Dyadobacter pollutisoli: one gene and its partner. The protein of the gene in region 1 binds, or shares a complex with, the protein of each later gene. Links are inferred from orthologs where the notes say so. Each region holds a gene or a part of one and is shown in the gene's direction. Other genes may lie near its edges. The genes, in order: lpdA and ON006_RS01905.

The links.
Region 2: the proteins of lpdA (region 1) and ON006_RS01905 are in contact, whole or in part, in a crystal structure (PDB 1EBD), measured with the Geobacillus stearothermophilus proteins. The link is inferred for Dyadobacter pollutisoli from one-to-one orthologs. Residues at the interface, in WP_049624544.1 of Geobacillus stearothermophilus: Pro340, Ser341, Asp344, Tyr345, Arg403, Asp406, Val408, Glu431, Ala432, Gly433, Asp438; in WP_033016211.1 of Geobacillus stearothermophilus: Ile130, Ala131, Met132, Pro133, Arg136, Arg140, Glu141, Asn155, Arg157.

Annotation. Positions count from the first base shown.
Region 1 is NZ_CP112998.1:6,333,135-6,341,614, forward strand. What follows is about bases 692-3,497. They hold lpdA (dihydrolipoyl dehydrogenase), read left to right. Parts: upstream 692-1,298; coding sequence 1,299-2,696; downstream 2,697-3,497. Other genes in these bases: ON006_RS26155 (four helix bundle protein), read right to left, coding at 692-994; ON006_RS26165 (DUF6036 family nucleotidyltransferase), read left to right, coding at 2,709-3,413; ON006_RS26170 (polysaccharide deacetylase family protein), read right to left, coding at 3,429-3,497. Outside these bases: more of ON006_RS26155, read right to left, coding at 617-691; more of ON006_RS26170, read right to left, coding at 3,498-4,439; ON006_RS26175 (DUF4153 domain-containing protein), read right to left, coding at 4,531-6,285; ON006_RS26180 (hypothetical protein), read left to right, coding at 6,419-7,399; ON006_RS26185 (bifunctional heptose 7-phosphate kinase/heptose 1-phosphate adenyltransferase), read right to left, coding at 7,431-8,408; ON006_RS26190 (GNAT family N-acetyltransferase), read right to left, coding at 8,454-8,480. UniProt on the Escherichia coli protein: Lipoamide dehydrogenase is a component of the glycine cleavage system as well as of the alpha-ketoacid dehydrogenase complexes.
Region 2 is NZ_CP112998.1:428,330-436,956, reverse strand. Bases 3,451-6,403 are described here. They hold ON006_RS01905 (pyruvate dehydrogenase complex dihydrolipoamide acetyltransferase), read left to right. Parts: upstream 3,451-4,066; coding sequence 4,067-5,740; downstream 5,741-6,403. Other genes in these bases: hslV (ATP-dependent protease subunit HslV), read left to right, coding at 5,849-6,391; ON006_RS01910 (glycosyltransferase), read left to right, coding at 3,451-3,809. Also shown: ON006_RS01930 (class I SAM-dependent methyltransferase), read left to right, coding at 1-534; ON006_RS01925 (class I SAM-dependent methyltransferase), read left to right, coding at 537-1,328; ON006_RS01920 (aldolase/citrate lyase family protein), read left to right, coding at 1,325-2,149; ON006_RS01915 (D-2-hydroxyacid dehydrogenase), read left to right, coding at 2,146-3,090; more of ON006_RS01910, read left to right, coding at 3,090-3,450; dacB (D-alanyl-D-alanine carboxypeptidase/D-alanyl-D-alanine endopeptidase), read right to left, coding at 6,441-7,913; ON006_RS01890 (MBL fold metallo-hydrolase RNA specificity domain-containing protein), read left to right, coding at 8,124-8,627.

The DNA of each region.
Region 1 (8,480 bases):
GGCAACATCGCCATCCTGCAAATCCACCTCACGAACCTTGTATCCGTTTTTCTCAGCCCACATGATGTACATCCGCATCAGCATGGATGCCCAGTCCTGAGATTCGGTTCCGCCTGCACCAGCATTGATCTCGATCACGGCAGGTAGCTCGTCGCCTTCTTCTCCCATCATTTTCCGGAATTCAATTTCTTCCAGTTTGTCGGAGAGCTTTTTGCCTTCTTCGTCTACCTCTTCTTCGGTAGCCTCATTGGCGTCATAAAATTCCCAAATAGTGTCCAGGTCATCGCGTAAACGGGCGAGTTCCTCATAGCCATTGGTCCAGAATTTCAATCCACGGATTTCCCGCATTGTTTTTTCCGCTCGTTCTGAATCGTTCCAGAACTCGGGCTGAACAGTCTGTTGTTCAAGGTCTTCTAGCTGTTTTTTTCGGTTACCGTAGTCAAAGATACCTCCCCAAAGCCTCTACACGGGCCTTCAAGTCTTTCAATTGCTCTAATGTCATTTGAAGTTTAAGTTTTGTGGAAAAAAATATATAATCATTGATTGTCATTCTTGGTCATTTATAGTCATGTGTGGTCAGATATTGTCAAGAATTGTCAATTATAGTCAAGTGTGGTCATTTGTTGTCATTAAGTTTCAGAGGAGTTTTGCCTATTGTTTTTATGTAATTATTGAGTTTTATTGACAACTGATCGCAAAGTTGGGTTAATTCTTCGAATTTTTCTGTTTCGATCAGATTTCTGTTCCTTGCTTTTGTCAACCAGGTTCTTGTCTCTTGTAGAGAACCTCTGGAATAGAAACAAAAGTTCAGATTTTCCTTAAAGTGAAACCTCCCATATCCTTCCGCAATATTCGCCGCAATGGAGTCTGTCGCTCTCACAAGTTGTTTACCAAGAGTGTCTTTCAAAAAGTAGCCCCAGGGTTCAACGACTGTCCATACCTTTTCACCAAGTGACATTGCCAATTGATAAATCTGTAATTCTTCAAGTTTCATACTAAAAATGTTTAAGATATGTCTCAAACATTAATACGTTGAAGTCAAACAATAGTAACATAACGCCCCGGAGTAATAAATACATCCAAAAGCCGTACTTGTATTTTTTTAAATCAACATTCACAGTTATGCACAACAAATGACAATTTCTGACGATGCATGACCCATTAGATCCGTCTCTGACCATAAATGACTTCTCACAATTCTTAACAACACTTGACAATGAGTGACAATCCCTGACAATATTTATTAACTTTGCGTGAAAATTTTGTCAACCCATTTCGTACAATAAAAATACCAGAAAATGGCTCAAACATATGATGTGATTGTAATTGGTAGCGGCCCCGGAGGTTATCCCGCAGCCATTCGTGCTTCCCAATTAGGACTTAAAGTTGCAATTGTTGAAAAAGAAAGTTTAGGAGGAATTTGCCTTAACTGGGGTTGTATCCCTACCAAAGCACTTCTGAAAAGTGCCCAGGTTTTTGAATACATTAAGCATGCAAAAGACTATGGTATCAATGTAAGCGATTCGTCTGCCGATTTCGGAGCGGTTATCAAACGCAGCCGCGGCGTTGCCGATACCATGAGCAAAGGGGTATCATTTTTGATGAAGAAGAATAAGATCGACGTCATCATGGGTACCGGTAAAGTAAAAGGCCAGAAAACGGTTGCGGTTACAGATAAAGACGGTAAGACAACGGATTACACAGCTGCTAAAGGCGTTATCATCGCAACAGGTGCCCGCGCCCGCGAATTGCCAAACATTAAAATTGATGGCCAGAAGGTAATCGAATACCGTAAAGCCATGAGCCTTGAAAAGCAGCCTGCCTCTATGTTGGTTGTAGGTTCTGGCGCAATTGGAATGGAATTCGCTTACGTATATGCTTCGATGGGAACGAAAGTAACCGTTGTTGAATTCCTGCCAAATCTGGTTCCGGTCGAAGATGAAGACATTTCAAAAGAGATCGCGAAACAATACAAAAAGCTTGGCATTGACACTTACGTGAACTCAACGGTTGAGACAGTTGACGTGTCAGGAAATGGTTGCAAAGTTTCTGTAAAAACGCCGGACGGACAAAAGTCCTTTGAAGTGGATATCGTTCTTTCTGCTGCCGGAATTGTTTCCAACCTTGAAAACATTGGTTTGGAAGAAACGGGCATTAAAACGGATAAAGGCAAAATCACTGTAAACGAATGGTATGAAACCAGCGTTCCAGGATTTTATGCAATCGGTGACTGCACACCTGGCCCGGCTTTGGCACACGTTGCTACGGCTGAGGGAATTATCTGTGCAGAGAAAATCGCTGGACACAAAACGGAAGCACTAGATTACGGAAACATTCCGGGATGTACTTACTGTCAGCCTGAAATTGCATCTGTTGGACTAACCGAAAAGAAAGCAAAAGAAGCAGGATACGATATCAAAGTGGGTAAATTTCCATTCAAAGCGTCTGGTAAGGCCGTTGGCGCAGGTGTTACTGATGGATTTGTGAAAGTAATTTTTGACTCGAAATATGGCGAGTTCCTTGGTGCTCACATGATCGGCGCAAACGTTACAGAAATGATCGCTGAGGTGGTGGTGGCCCGTAAATTGGAAACTACTTCACACGAGATCATGCGTGCGATCCACCCTCACCCCACTATGTCCGAAGCATTGAAAGGCGCGACGGAAGCAGCTTACGGCGAGGCGATTGATTTGTAGGGTTTTAACGATTTGCCTTCATATGAATGCCCGAGAATTACTATTCCCGGGCATTTTTTTAATGTATGGAATGGTTCAAATTATTTATCTAATTTTATAGAAGATCAATTTTACAAAGAGATGTCTGTAAGCGAATTACAACAACGTTACGCTGAAAATATAGAAGCTCTTGTCCGGCTAAATAACTTGGCGGGGAAATTGTATCGATCCAACCCTCTCAATAAAACAGCGGTATTTATGGATATAAGCAGCGAAGACGTGCTTAATCTTCTCAAAAGTTTGAACAGATATAATGTAAAATATTTGTTAGTTGGCGGAATGGCTGGGGTAGTCCATGGGCATATCAGAACTACTCAGGACATGGATTTATGGATTAAAAAGGACCGGGAAAACGCTATTGCATTTGTCAAAGCATTAAATGAAAATGATGTCCCCGGTGCGGATTTGCTACTGGATATGCCACTCATTTTTGGCTGGACATCCGTCAGATTTGGGATGTCGGGATTTGAGCTGGATTTAGGACATTCGTTGAAAGCATTTCAGGAAAGTGATTTTGATTCTTGTTATGAACGGTCACTAACTGCTGATTTTGAAGGAGTTCCTTTTCATGTTATCCATTTAAAAGATTTAATAACAGAAAAGAAAGCGACTGCCCGGGCAAAAGATCTCGCTGACGTTGAAGAACTTCAACGCATCTGGGAAAATCAGCAATCTTAATATACCAATAGAACTTTATTTCGTTTTTTGCCTCCTCTGCATTGCTTCCCGCCAGGTCGTAAGAATGATCCCTTCTTTTTCAATGTATTTTTTAAGCTCAGGGTCAATCATCGCTAGAAAGTCACCCTCTCTTGTTGGCCAGGAGTCCGAGATTTTTGGAAAAACCTCGGTATGAATCGTGCAATGCATGATCACCATTGTCAGCCCGGGTTTCAGCTTTCCGAGCGCCTCCATGTATTTGGCAGTTTTATATTTTTGAAGCGCCTTTTCAGACTTGTCACCATTTTCTGGCCCTTTCCAGCCATAGCTGGTGTTTTCGAGGTCGTCGAGCACGGGTAGCCCCGCATTCCAAAGTTGTTTTCCTACTTGTTGGGTCATTTCAAATCTTTCAGCGATCATCTTTTCTTCTGCCTGAATAGCAGTATTATGGCCACCTGGGAACATGACCGGAATTTTCTCCTGCATTCCTACTTTAAGATATCTTTCCAAAAATTCGGGTTTCGCGAAGAGTGTACCCATGTGCGAATCCAGGTGTGTAGGCTCAAAACCCATTGTTCTCGCGCGTTCCAGCTGTGCCCGGATCTCCATTTCAACTTCATCGGGAGAAGCATTTTTCACTACATCCGCTACGCCGCGCCACATAGCGCCCTGCGGATCGACTAGTCCTTTCACCTGATTTTTTCCGGCCAATGGACCCCAGCGATAATCCTTCCATTCGGAGGTCATTGTGAGGTGCAGGCCTGCGTCGATATCTTTATTTTCTTTCCAATAATTGACAAAACCGGGTACCCAGCCACAAGGCATCATCACGCTCAGCGAGTTGGCAACACCTTCGCGGATGGCCTTAATCGCACCCTGATTGGACTCGTAAGACATTCCTACATCGTCCACGTGAATGATTAGTATCTTTTTCCCTTTCGGGTATCCGAGCTTTTCGGCGTAAGTAGTTTCGGTTGTTTGGGCAAAAGAGCAATGGCAAGCCAGCGCAGCTAGCAGGAGCAGGACTTTTGTTTTCAAGGGTTTCATGGACATGTAATTTTGATGATAAGGCAGAAATCATTTGTAAATACCTTTTGCAAATGATTTTGTACTAGTGCTGTGTAAATTTATCAGGTGCTTATTTGTACAGGAGAATACCTTGCGCTGAATAGGTGGTGTCATTTTTGGAGATTGACCTTATGATCACCTTAATGTGATTATGGGCATCCTGGTAACCAAAAACCAGTTTTTCCTGAGGGACACTCATAGAATTGTTGCTGAATTCATCTATTAACTCGCTGACTTTCTTCTCTGCGGGCAGCTCTGTCACTTTGATATTATTACGATAGACGGCTATTCTCTTATTTTGGGATAAAAACCGCCATTCTTTGTTTTTGATTTGCTCGTCATCGGCTGAATCAAAAAAGACCATTTTATTGAACCCGAGAATAGCAATATCCTGACCGGCACTACGTGAAAGTTGTGACGAGAAATGAGCATAGTTGTTCGCGGATCCTGGGTTGGATATTCTAATGTGTTTTTCAAGAGCAGCGTCCATTTTTCTGTAATACTCATACTCCTTCCGATCATTGGCGGAAAAACCAGCGAAGTGTGGTTCAAGACCAGTTTCCTCCCTATACCTGAAAAAACTAACAATAGAAGTAAGCCGCTCATAATCCTCCGACTTCATGGTAGCCTTTCCTGTAATCTGATTTTTTGCATTGAGGATTTTATGTTCAGCTAAAATCGTATGAAACTGATTCAACTGGCTGGTTTTGGAAACAGCGAAAATATTCCAGGGGCCGATTGGCAACAAAAAGCAGAGAATGGATAAACTTATTGGTATCCAGCGAATGTCGTCCCGCTTTCCCGACAAGAAATAAAAGGTGATACCAGCCAGCCAAATAGCTAGTACTGCAATAATGTAACGGTTTTCAGTAACGCCATAATCGCCGATCCTTCTTGTAATTCCAATAAACAAGAGAACGATCAATGGCAGGAGTGCGAGGTAATACCGCCGGCTGAAAATTTGTATCCACCGTTCCTCCTGATTTTTACGCAAAGGATAAAGTAGCAGCAATGCGAAAATTCCCGCTATCGAAAAGGCTAGTACAAGGTAGGCAACCCCGCCTTCTGGTAGCTTCCATTGAAAAATAATCTTGCCGGTATAGGCGTAGAGAATGATCACATAAACTACCTCAAGAGGCAGCAAAACATATTGCGTGAATATTTTTAAACCGTTGGGATACTTGGTCTGCCGTTCAAGATCACCGAGATTATCAGGGATTTTGCTCAAAAAGAATACCGTATGAAAGAATGTAAATATCACAACAGCGAGATCCATTTCAATCTGCGCCGAGAGCTCCACTTTAAACAAATACTTGATCGCTTGGATGGCGATAAGAAGCCCGATAAACAAAGTGAGGGAATACAACGAAGCATTCAGAAATTGCAGAAAGAGCGTTTTGTTAAACTGCCAGAACCCATTTGGTTCGTCAAATCCGATAAACGGTGCGAATGAAACAATCAAATGAGCGCCCGCCATAAAAAGCATAAAACGATAATAATCTGTTTGACCGGGATCGTCAGGCAAACTAAAATAGTACCAAACCAGAAGCCCAGTGATTCCCACCATTATTCCAGCAGTCCATGAATTTTTCCATTGGCGCCTTTTGGCAGAAAGCAAGACCGCCAGGAATAGAGGAAGTGCGAGAAAGGAAACGTATCCTAAGCGGAGTAGGAAATTTCTTTCGCTTTCAATGGCATTGGGTGTTTCGGTATACCGTAAAAGCACGGCCATTTTTATTAATGCTACTGCAACCACCCATTTATAGCGGGTCGTAGTCTGAACAAAGCTCTCTGTCAGGGATTGAACGGAAGGTAATTTGATCATGTTTGGGTAAGATTGTTGTATAGTGAATGTAAATCAACAAATTTTTATTTGAAATCTGACGTGGTTTCGAAGGACAATAGGTGCAGCCTTTTCACGTTATTTGCGGAAAATAACGCACCCCTAATTTCTCCGCATGACTTATTTCCGTATCGTGATCATTTGCTTTTCAGTGGCTTCGCTGACTTCCGCAAAAGCACAGCATTTCGCATTAAGCAGGCTTTTTTATCCCAATGTAACCCTGAAAGCAGATTATACTGTGCCATCGAGCCTGAATGGAACGCAGGACTACGGGGTTTCAAGAACGGGCTTTTTCGGAATAATACCGGTACATAGCGAGGTACAATTAGGATATAGTCTCAGAAAAAAATTCGATTTACGAGCCGTACACACGGTGGTACTGGCCCAGTACACTCAGATTCAGCCAACGATCGATCGTAAAAATGATCCCGAGAATGGCTACAAAACTTTGTCGCTGGGGGTGATTCGCTTGCAAGCAAGTATCAAAGACCGCCTTTGGGTATACGGCGGAGGATTGGGGATGACGGAAACAAATGAGACCTTTTTCAGTCCGCAACCTTTCTTCTGGGGCGGTGCCGCGAGAATGCACATACTGGGTTTGAGAACGCAGATCATGTACGGCTCCGTGCTGGCATATAATCAGAAACTGCGGTTCGTTCCTGTTTTTGGGATCAATAAAGGGCTTGGGAAACATTGGCGGGCTTCTGCGTTGCTACCGTTTATGGCTAATGTCAATTATAAAGCTACCAAATGGTTTAATGTGGATATGCTGGCCGGCCTGAACGGATATAGCGGCGGTTTCCAGGTTCAGACTCCCGAAGAAAAAGCTTTACGCCGTGAAAATTACAGACAGATCAAGGTCGGGGTTGCTGCCAACGCACATTTGTTCACTGTGCTCAATGTTTCACTTGAAGCGGGTGTGACTACTTTTCGCCAATTACGGACATTCAACAGTGCCAGAGAAAATTTAACCTCCTATACCCCCGCGACCACGCCTTATATCGGTGCAAGCGTACGCTACATTACAAGCAGATCACGATTGTCGTCCAAGTTTACCAGAAGAATGGGCCTGGGCGAAGCTGGAATAAACTGGTAACCTTCGCCGGAAAGCTAACTTTGAAAGTGTGTTAACTTAGCTTTTCGGCTTCCGTTTGCAACAGGTTTTTGTCGATCGGAACCACCCCTACCATTTCGCAAACCAGTCCGCCACCCAGGTTTGAGATGGCTGCAATGGATTTGGGAGGCAAACCTAATGCTACGCAGCAAGCCGCAATGCTGATCACGGTGTCACCTGCTCCTGACACATCCGCAATTTGCCTGATATGAGCAGGCAGCTTATGCACTTCCTCCTGGAAATCAATGATAACACCTCTTTCCGAAAGTGTAATGAGCGCCCCTTTAACTTGCAGTGTTTCTTTCAAATGCTGAACAGCTGCCCTCAGTTCTTCGGGGTTATCCACATTGAATTCCACTTTTAAACCTTCGCGGAGCTCTTTCAGGTTAGGTTTGAAAAGCGTTGTATGGTTGTAAGCAAGGAAATTACGTTTCTTTGGATCAACGACGGTTGGTACATTATTGGCATTCGCAAAGGAAGTGATCTCGGCGATTGATTCGGGAGTCAGCACACCTTTGTCGTAGTCTTCAAAAATAATCACCTGGCAGGTAGGGATCAGTTCTTTGGCTTTGGCGATCAATTGTGCCGTTTCTGAGACAGAAACAGGTTTATCAGTTTCGGTATCAATGCGTACTACCTGCTGAGAGCCTGCAATGATTCTTTCCTTGATCGTTGTGATCCTGTGTTCACTTCGGATGAGGCCTTCACAGTTCAAGCCTTTTTCAATCAGGCTGTTTTCGAGCAGGTCGCCGGAGCTATCGGTGCCGATGACGGAGCAGATAATGGCCTCGGCGCCTAGCGACTGCACATTCAAAAGTACATTACCGGCGCCTCCAAGCCTGTATTCCCTGGTTTGAACATTGACCACCGGAACAGGTGCTTCCGGTGAAATTCTCTCTACTTTTCCCCAAACATATGAGTCCAGCATCACATCTCCGATTACTAGTACACGCAGAGAGTTAAATGCTTCGAATACCTGATTTATATTCATTGAAATAGTACCGTATTGAAATCAAAATTTTGACTGACCAAAAAATCAGACCTTGGCAACAAAATGAAGGCT
Region 2 (8,627 bases), 5.9 Mb from region 1 along the record:
AATTTTTTGGCGCAGGGATACAAAGTAGAAGGCCTGGATCTTTCTCCCTTTCTGCTGCAACAGCTTTTGGTGCATAATGACAACAAATTTCCGGTGAAACTGCATGCCGCGGACATCCTGGATGCGCCGGAGGAGCTGGATGAGCAATTTGACGTGGTGATGGGTTTTATGGCATTGCACCATTTCCACAACCTGCATGCGTGTTTCCAGGCAATGTACCGCATTGCAAAGCCGGGTGCTAAACTGGTTTTCCTGGAACCCAATGCATACAACCCGCTCTACTATGTGCAGATAGCACTAACGCCGGGTATGTCGTGGCAGGGAGATAAAGGCGTGGCGGATATGACCAAAACCAAACTCTTCGGAGCAATGGAATATGCAGGATGGAAAAACCTGAAAATCAAACGGTTTGGATTTTACCCTCCATTTGTGGCCAATACAAAGCTGGGACAGAAAAGCGAACCCATACTTGAAAAAATTCCGGGCTTGAATTCATTCCTGCCTTTTCAAATTATCATGGGAGAAAAAATATAGCAATGGAACAAAACAGGGAAAACTGGCTTGTTTCCTATCCTGACGATGGGAATTCCGTTTGTTTCGAAATGGAAGATATGTCATTCTGGTATCAGCACCGGAACGAATGTCTGGTACAGGCACTAAAAGCCAACGATTTCCCAAAAGAGTTTCATGATATTGGCGGGGGCAATGGCATTACTGCGTTTGCAATGCAGCAAGCCGGTTATGATGTGACTTTGGTGGAACCATATCTCGCAGGAATTCAGAATGCTCAGAAGCGAGGTATCAAAAAAACCATTCAAAGTACCCTTGAAGACTACGCCCCGGAAGTAAACGGGACAGTACCGGCAGCCGGTTTTTTTGATGTCATGGAGCACATTGAAAATGACCTGGCATTTCTGGAAAAGATTAATCGTCTGCTGGCAAGCAACGGCAAGATCATGCTGACCGTACCTGCTTTTACCAGTCTTTGGTCGGATAACGACGTGCAGCTTGGACATTTCCGACGGTATACGCTGGCCGGTTTGGAAAAATTGCTTTTTCGAGCGGGATTTGAAGTCACTTACCAATCCTATTTCTTTTCGCTGGTGTGGCTGCCTATGTGGCTGTTCCGGGTGGTACCAGAGAAATTTGGGTTAAAAAAGAAGAACACGCCGGAAAAGAAAAAGAATGAGCATATGGCCGGTAGGCCTACTACCGCACGTTTTCTGAGAAGGCTGCTGCATTGGGAAATCAATGCGATCAAAAATAAATCCCGAATACCATTTGGAACGAGTTGTTTAATAGTCGCGAAGAAAATAAAAAGCATGTGAATTTAACTTCTACATTCTCAACCGAATTTCATCTGTTTCTTTTCTCAAACGACCAGGCAACGGTCAGGAAAGCTATTGCGGCTGGTGTCGACGGAATTATTGTGGATTGGGAAAATCAGGGGAAAAAGGCGCGTCAGGAAAGCTTCGACACGCAGATCAACTATGATACTTACGATGACTTGTGCCGGGTTAGGGAAGTAACTCCTGCGGGCAAGCTGATTTGCAGGATCAACGGTTTCTCGCCCGGGCATACCCAAAACGAGATCGAACTTGCATTAAAAGCAGGGGCCGACGAAATATTCCTGCCCATGGTCGAGAACTGTGAAGAAGCTCAACAAACTTTTGATATGATCGCCGGACGGGCAGAATTCAGCATACTGATCGAAACCGTTGCTGCGCTTGGTTGTCTCGATGAACTTTCTCAACTTTCTTTGAAAAGGGCCTACATTGGTCTTAACGACCTGCACATCCAGCAAAACAGCCGCAATATTTTTATGCCTTTGATGAATGGTACCGTCAAGACGATCCGTGGGCAGTTCGACATTCCGCTCGGTGCGGGAGGCGTAACTTACCCGCCAAATGGCAAACCCATCGCCAGCAAATACCTGATCAATGAGTATGCGAGACTGGGGATCAATTTCAGCTTTTTAAGACGTACATTCCTGAGAGACCACGAAAATCATAGTATGGATTATATGGTTCAAACGATCAAAAAAGCATACGCCGATGCCCGACTGCGCTCTCCTGACGAAGCCGAAAATGACTTTCGTGTGTTCCGGGACCAGGTGGAAAGCTGGACCACAAATCCTTATCACGTATGATTTTGCTCATGTACGAGCCGGTGCCGGACCATTTACAAAGCCTGAAAAACATTGCTCCGCAGCATGAAATCGTCATGGCACACTCCGAAGAAGAAGCACAACGCCTGATCGAAAACGCAGAGATCGTTCTGGGCAACCGTTACTTTTTGCAAAGCCTGCCATTTGCCCGGAAACTGCGCTGGATGCAGTCCAATTCCGTAGGCGTGGACCTGATTTTAAAAGCAAAACAATCTCTTATTGATAAAAATATAACCCTCACTTGCGCCAGAGGCGTGTATGATGCTGAGCTGGCCGAACATACCATTGCGCTTCTCTTGAGTCTTTTTCGTTCCCTGCCCAGTTTGAGGGACGAACAAAATGAAGGCAGCTGGCAGCGCCACCGGCTTTCGACTTTGCACGGTAGCAGTTGCCTGATACTAGGCTGGGGCAGTCTGGGCAAAAAAATTGCTTCCTACATTAAAGCCCTGGGTGGAAAAGTTGCAGGAGTAAGAAATCAGCCTGATGATTCGCTGGAAGGTGAAACTATGCTTTTTGGAAGCAGCAACTGGCGAAACCAGCTTCCATTGACCGACGCATTGATCATTTGTTTACCCAAAACACCCGAAACCTATCATTTCATTGGTAAAAATGAGCTCCGCGCATTGCCATCCTCCGCATTCGTAGTAAACATCGGGCGTGGCGGGACATTGGACGATATGGCACTTTTGGAAATGGTGCAAAGTGGGAATGTGGCCGGAGCTGCCCTGGATGTATTCGAACAGGAACCGTTGCCGGCTGGTCATCCGATCTGGAAAGAGCCTAAAATTTTCGTCAGCCCGCATGTAGGAAGAAGTCTGGAAGGCCCTGTTTTTCGCTGGCAATCGCTTTTTGAGCAAAATCTGGAACGTTACCTGCGCGGCGAGGCGTTGCTGAATGTAGTCAATTACCAAAAAGGATATTAATGATCAGCATTGTCATACCAGTTTACAAAAGCGCATCGACACTTGTTGAATTGCACAGAAGGCTGAGTGATATTTCGGCAGCGGAAAACTGGAAATGCGAGGTTATATATGTCAACGATGCTTCACCGGACTATTCGCTGAACGTTTTGGAAACATTGACACACTCCATTGATTTTCAAATCATTAATCTCAAAAATAATGTAGGACAGAGCAGCGCATTGCTGGTAGGAATGCTGTTTGCAAAACACGATCTCATTGCTACCATGGATGCCGATTTGCAGGATGAGCCCGAGAAGCTGCCTGAGCTTGTACGTTCATTGAAGCAAAGTACAGATGTGATTTTTGCCAAAAGAAAAGGGTCATATGAGTCAGGCGGACGGCTTTTTACCTCTTTTCTATTTAAGGGCCTGGTACATGTTTTCTCCGGCCAAAGAATCCCGATGAATGCAGGCTTATTTATGGTCATCAGAAAAAAAGCCGCATTGCTATTACTGCCATTTTTGCCCCAGTCCCCCTACCTGATCGGACTTATCGCCAATGCCAAACTCACATGTGACAGTATTGTGATCGATCGCAGGGAAAATCAGTTTGGTGAATCTTCCTATACATTCAAAAAACGGCTGGTGGTGGCGAAACGCTTTTTCGGGACATTGAAACTCCGGCCAACCATAAGCCTTTCGGAAGTAACCGAATGGGTCAATTTGAACCTTTTAGCCTAAGATCACGCCATTACGTAACCTCAAAAATGTCACTTCATGCGCACATTAAAATCAATGTTGTTTGCTTTCAGAATGATAACATGAGTATATTCTGTTGATTATCAGCAGTAATTAACCGTACCGAATTACTTAAATCCGTAGCGGAAGCTGTTTTGGTCAATTTTATGATGTGAAAGGCGACACCTATTCACCTTTTGTTGTAATTTTGACTGAAATCTAATTTTAGACCAAGAAACTAAAATACCTTAACAAGCGATATGGCAGAAGTAATTCGTATGCCCAAAATGAGCGACACCATGGAAGAAGGTGTTATCGCAGAATGGCACAAAAAAGTAGGTGATAAAATCAAGTCCGGTGAAGTGATTGCAGAAGTCGAAACTGACAAAGCAACCATGGACCTGGAATCTTATTATGATGGTACTCTTCTTTACATTGGTGTTAATAAAGGCGATGCTGTCCCTATCGACGGGATTATGGCAGTAGTGGGAGCGGAAGGTGAAGACTATAAATCTCTTCTTGACGGAGGAAATGGTAATGGAAGCGCAGCTGCACCTGCAAAAGAAGAAGCAAAACCTGCGGAAGCTGCTCCGGTGGCTGCGGCAGAGGCCGCTCCGGCACCTGCTAAAAAACCGGCTGCCCCAGCTGAGAAAATCAATGCGGCTGTGGTTCGTATGCCTAAAATGAGCGATACGATGGAGGAGGGAACATTGGTTTCATGGCAAAAGAAAGTTGGAGATAAAGTAAAATCAGGAGATATACTGGCGGAAGTCGAAACCGATAAAGCCACAATGGAACTGGAAGCATACGAAGACGGTACGCTCCTTTACGTTGGAATTAAAGAAGGCGAAGCAGTTCCTGTTGACGGAATTATTGCTGTAATAGGTGAAGAAGGATCTAATGTAGAAGCATTACTTGCCCGTGAAAACGGCGAAGGTGGTGTTGAGGAAGCCAGTGCTCCGGAAGAAGCGAAAGCTGCCGCTCCATCGTCAAATGGCGCTGAAAAGGCTGTTTCAGTTGCTGATTCAGACGCACGTATCAAAGCTTCTCCTCTTGCAAAACGTCTTGCTGACGAAAAAGGCATTAACCTGAGCCAGGTAGAAGGCAGCGGTGACAATGGCCGTATCGTTAAGCGCGACGTGGATGAGTTCAAACCAGCGGCCAAAACCGAAGCGCCTGCGGCAGCTCCTGCACCTGCGAAGGCAGCGGAACCAGCAGCCAGCGCGCCAGCTACGGCAGCACCGGCAAGCGGAGATTTCACAGACCTGCCTATTTCGCAAATGCGGAAAACCATCGCACGCAGACTAAGCGACAGCTTGTTTACGGCACCACATTTCTATGTGACCATGGAAATCGTGATGGATAAAGCAATGGCGTTGCGTCCTCAATTGAACGAAGTAAGCCCTGCGAAAATATCTTTCAATGATATGGTCATCAAGGCTTGTGCGGTAGCGTTGAAACAACATCCGGCGGTTAACTCGGCCTGGTTGGGAGACAAAATCAGAAGATATAATTATGTCAATATTGGTGTAGCCGTAGCCGTGGACGAAGGTCTGCTGGTACCGGTTATCCGCGACGCTGACAAGAAAACGCTTTCTACCATTTCCAGTGAAGTGAAGGACCTGGCTGGAAAAGCAAAAGATAAAAAGTTGCAGCCAAAGGATTGGGAAGGAAATACATTCTCTATTTCCAACCTTGGAATGTTCGGTGTAGACGAATTCACAGCGATCATTAACCCACCGGATTCTTGCATCCTTGCCATCGGCGGTATCAAAAAAGTGGCTGCTTTCAAAGAGGACGGAACGGTGTATCCTACCAACATCATGAAAGTAACAATTTCAGCTGATCACCGTGTGGTGGACGGAGCGCTGGCAGCAGCATTCTTAAATACGGTTAAAAAACTGTTGGAAGAACCGATGAGCATGCTGGTTTAACCGATCCAAAAATCGATATAAGTACAAAGTGTCAGGTTTTACGACCTGGCACTTTTGTTTTATAGCCAACTATCACAGCAAATTCAAGATTTAATTAAAAACCAATTCATGGAAAAAATACACGCAACAACCGTACTTGGTGTACTACATAATGGTACCGTTTCCCTCGGAGCCGACGGCCAGGCGACAATGGGCAATACGGTGGCAAAAGGTAATGTTAAAAAAATCAGGGTGCTGATGGGCGGAAAAATCCTTGCCGGATTTGCAGGCTCTACCGCTGATGCGTTTACCCTCATTGAACGCTTTGAAGAAAAACTGAATGCTTATGGTGGCAATATGAAAAGAGCGGCTATTGAACTGGCAAAAGACTGGCGCACTGACCGTTACCTACGTAAACTGGAAGCCATGATGATCACCGCCAGTAAAGATGAAATCCTGGTTATTTCCGGAACTGGCGACGTTTTAGAGCCTGAAAATGGTATTGCGGCCATTGGATCCGGCGGAAACTTTGCATTGTCAGCAGCCCAGGCATTGAAAAAACATGCCCCACACCTGACGGCAGAGGAAATGGTGAGGGAAGGCCTGACGGTAGCAGCTGACCTTTGCATTTACACCAATCACAATTTTGTAATTGAAAAAGTGAATGGATAATACTAATAGCTAACGACTAAAAGCTTTTAGCCGTTAGCTATTAGGTTCGTTACAATTCTGCCATTAATGTCATCAGCTTCACGAGCGAGTCGGAAATGAGGCGGTTACTGCCGGGCAGGTACTTATGAGCGATAATTGAAAAGCTGAGCAGCGCACCTGACTTGGCAGTCACATAACCGGCATAGGCGCGGGTACCCTCGATCGAGCCACTCTTGACGTGTAAATTACCTGCCGCCTTTGTCCCTTTTCCAAGATTCCGTACTGTTCCATTCAGGCCGAGTACTGCGATACTTTTATAAAAATCGTTGAAACTGGCGTCTTTATTAGCATAATTGAGAATGTCGGTCAGGCTGTTGGTACTAATGGAACCCGAGGGGGAAAGCCCGCTGCCGTCTTTGATATAAAAACCCCGCAGATCCGCTCCCTTGCCTGACCAGTAACCAGTGATGGCCGTCGCGGCATTGTCGTAGTCAGATTTGCCGCCGAGTCTCTTACCCGCCTGTTTGAAAAAAGTATCGGCATATAAATTAATGCTCCAAAAATTGGCCTGTTGGCAAAGCTCTCGCAACGGCGGTGATTTGTACTCATCCAAAATCACTTTCGGATTAGGTGTCGGGAACGCAACAGGTGGAAAAGGGGCAGTTCCTTCATAAACAGTTACCCCAGTGCTTGTCAAACCAGCCTTTAATGCAAAAGCTGCGTATTCGGCGGGATTGGGAATAGAACCTTTTACTGAAAATACTGATACTCCCGCAGGTATAGTCCCGGTCAGCAGCACATTGGTACCTAATGGATCGCTGTAAACAATGGTTTGATCGCCGGAGCCACGTTCATTTGTCGTGACCTGGTTTACAAACGACAAATAAGGAATAGCAGGCTCTATACCGAGGAAAGAAGTGGGGTCGCCAAATTCAACACCTGGTTTAAACTTAATTCTATACAGATTTTCGTTGAAATTAAGTCCTTGCACACCGGCTCCATAATAGTTTCCAATGTCCCCCCAGATCCACGTGCTGGCTAGCATCTCACTGTCGAAAAACGAAGCGTCTGGTAAAACTTTGCCTTTAATATGCTTAATACCAGCTTTCTTCACCGCTGCAGTCCAGCGTAATATCAGTTCGCTAGCGGTCGGATATCCTTTGAACCTGTCGCTTCCCAGCGAAGGATCACCGGTACCGCGAATGTAGAGATTCCCTGATAATGTGTCACCTTTGATCACGCCGTCATGTTCGAGGAATGTCTGAAATTTAAAATCCCCGCCGAACAATGCCAATACCGTCGCTGTCGACACTAGTTTGAGTGTCGATGCGGAGGGTAATGAACGTTCCTGGTTCAATGCAAAGACATTATTTCTTTCTTTGACGGATTTAATGCTTATTGCCAACGAACCGCTGCGCATTAGTTCGCTGTTTTGCAGTTCCAGCACGGCGTCGCGGAAATTGTTCAGTGCGACACTATCGATGGTTTGAGACTGGGAGGCGTGGAATAAAAAAAGGCAAAAAACGAACGGAGTGAATTTCATATCAGTTTACAAGAGTGATTTTGCGCAAGAAAGTGTCGATACCAAATCTAAACTAGTAAGTAAAGTCCAAATCTCAGTCTGTTTTTTGGTACTTTTGTCAGATATTAAGCAGTTCTTTGATTGAACAGATAAAAGAAGATACAATAATGATATTGATTTTTCCGAATGATAGAAAAATCCCAATATAGCCATTCACCCCATATTTAAAGTATGAAATTGACATTTTGGGGAGCTGCTCAACAAGTTACCGGTAGTATGTTTCTTTTGGAATCAGATGATTACCGGATTTTGATTGATTGCGGCTCTGATTTTGACTTAGATGAGATTGGTAGAAAAACCAGGTATGAGGAACAAAAAAGTGTCTTTCCGTTTGACGCGAGTTTAATAAACACAGTACTTTTAACACACGCCCACATTGACCACTCCGGCAATATTCCCAATTTATACAAAGAGGGATTTGAAGGACGCGTGGTATGTACCGAACCGACGCTGGCACTGACTTCCCTCCTGTTGAAGGATGCTGCCAATCTTCACCAAAAGCGCCTGAATGCCCGCAACGGAGCGTCTTCCAAGAAACGTGGTAAGAAAAAGAAGGATGTGCCGATGGATTATTATGTTGAAAAACATGTGATCGAGGCATTGGATAACTTTGTGCCTGTCGCTTTCGGGCAACGTTACCGCATTGCTGACAATGTAACCATCACTTTTTACGCA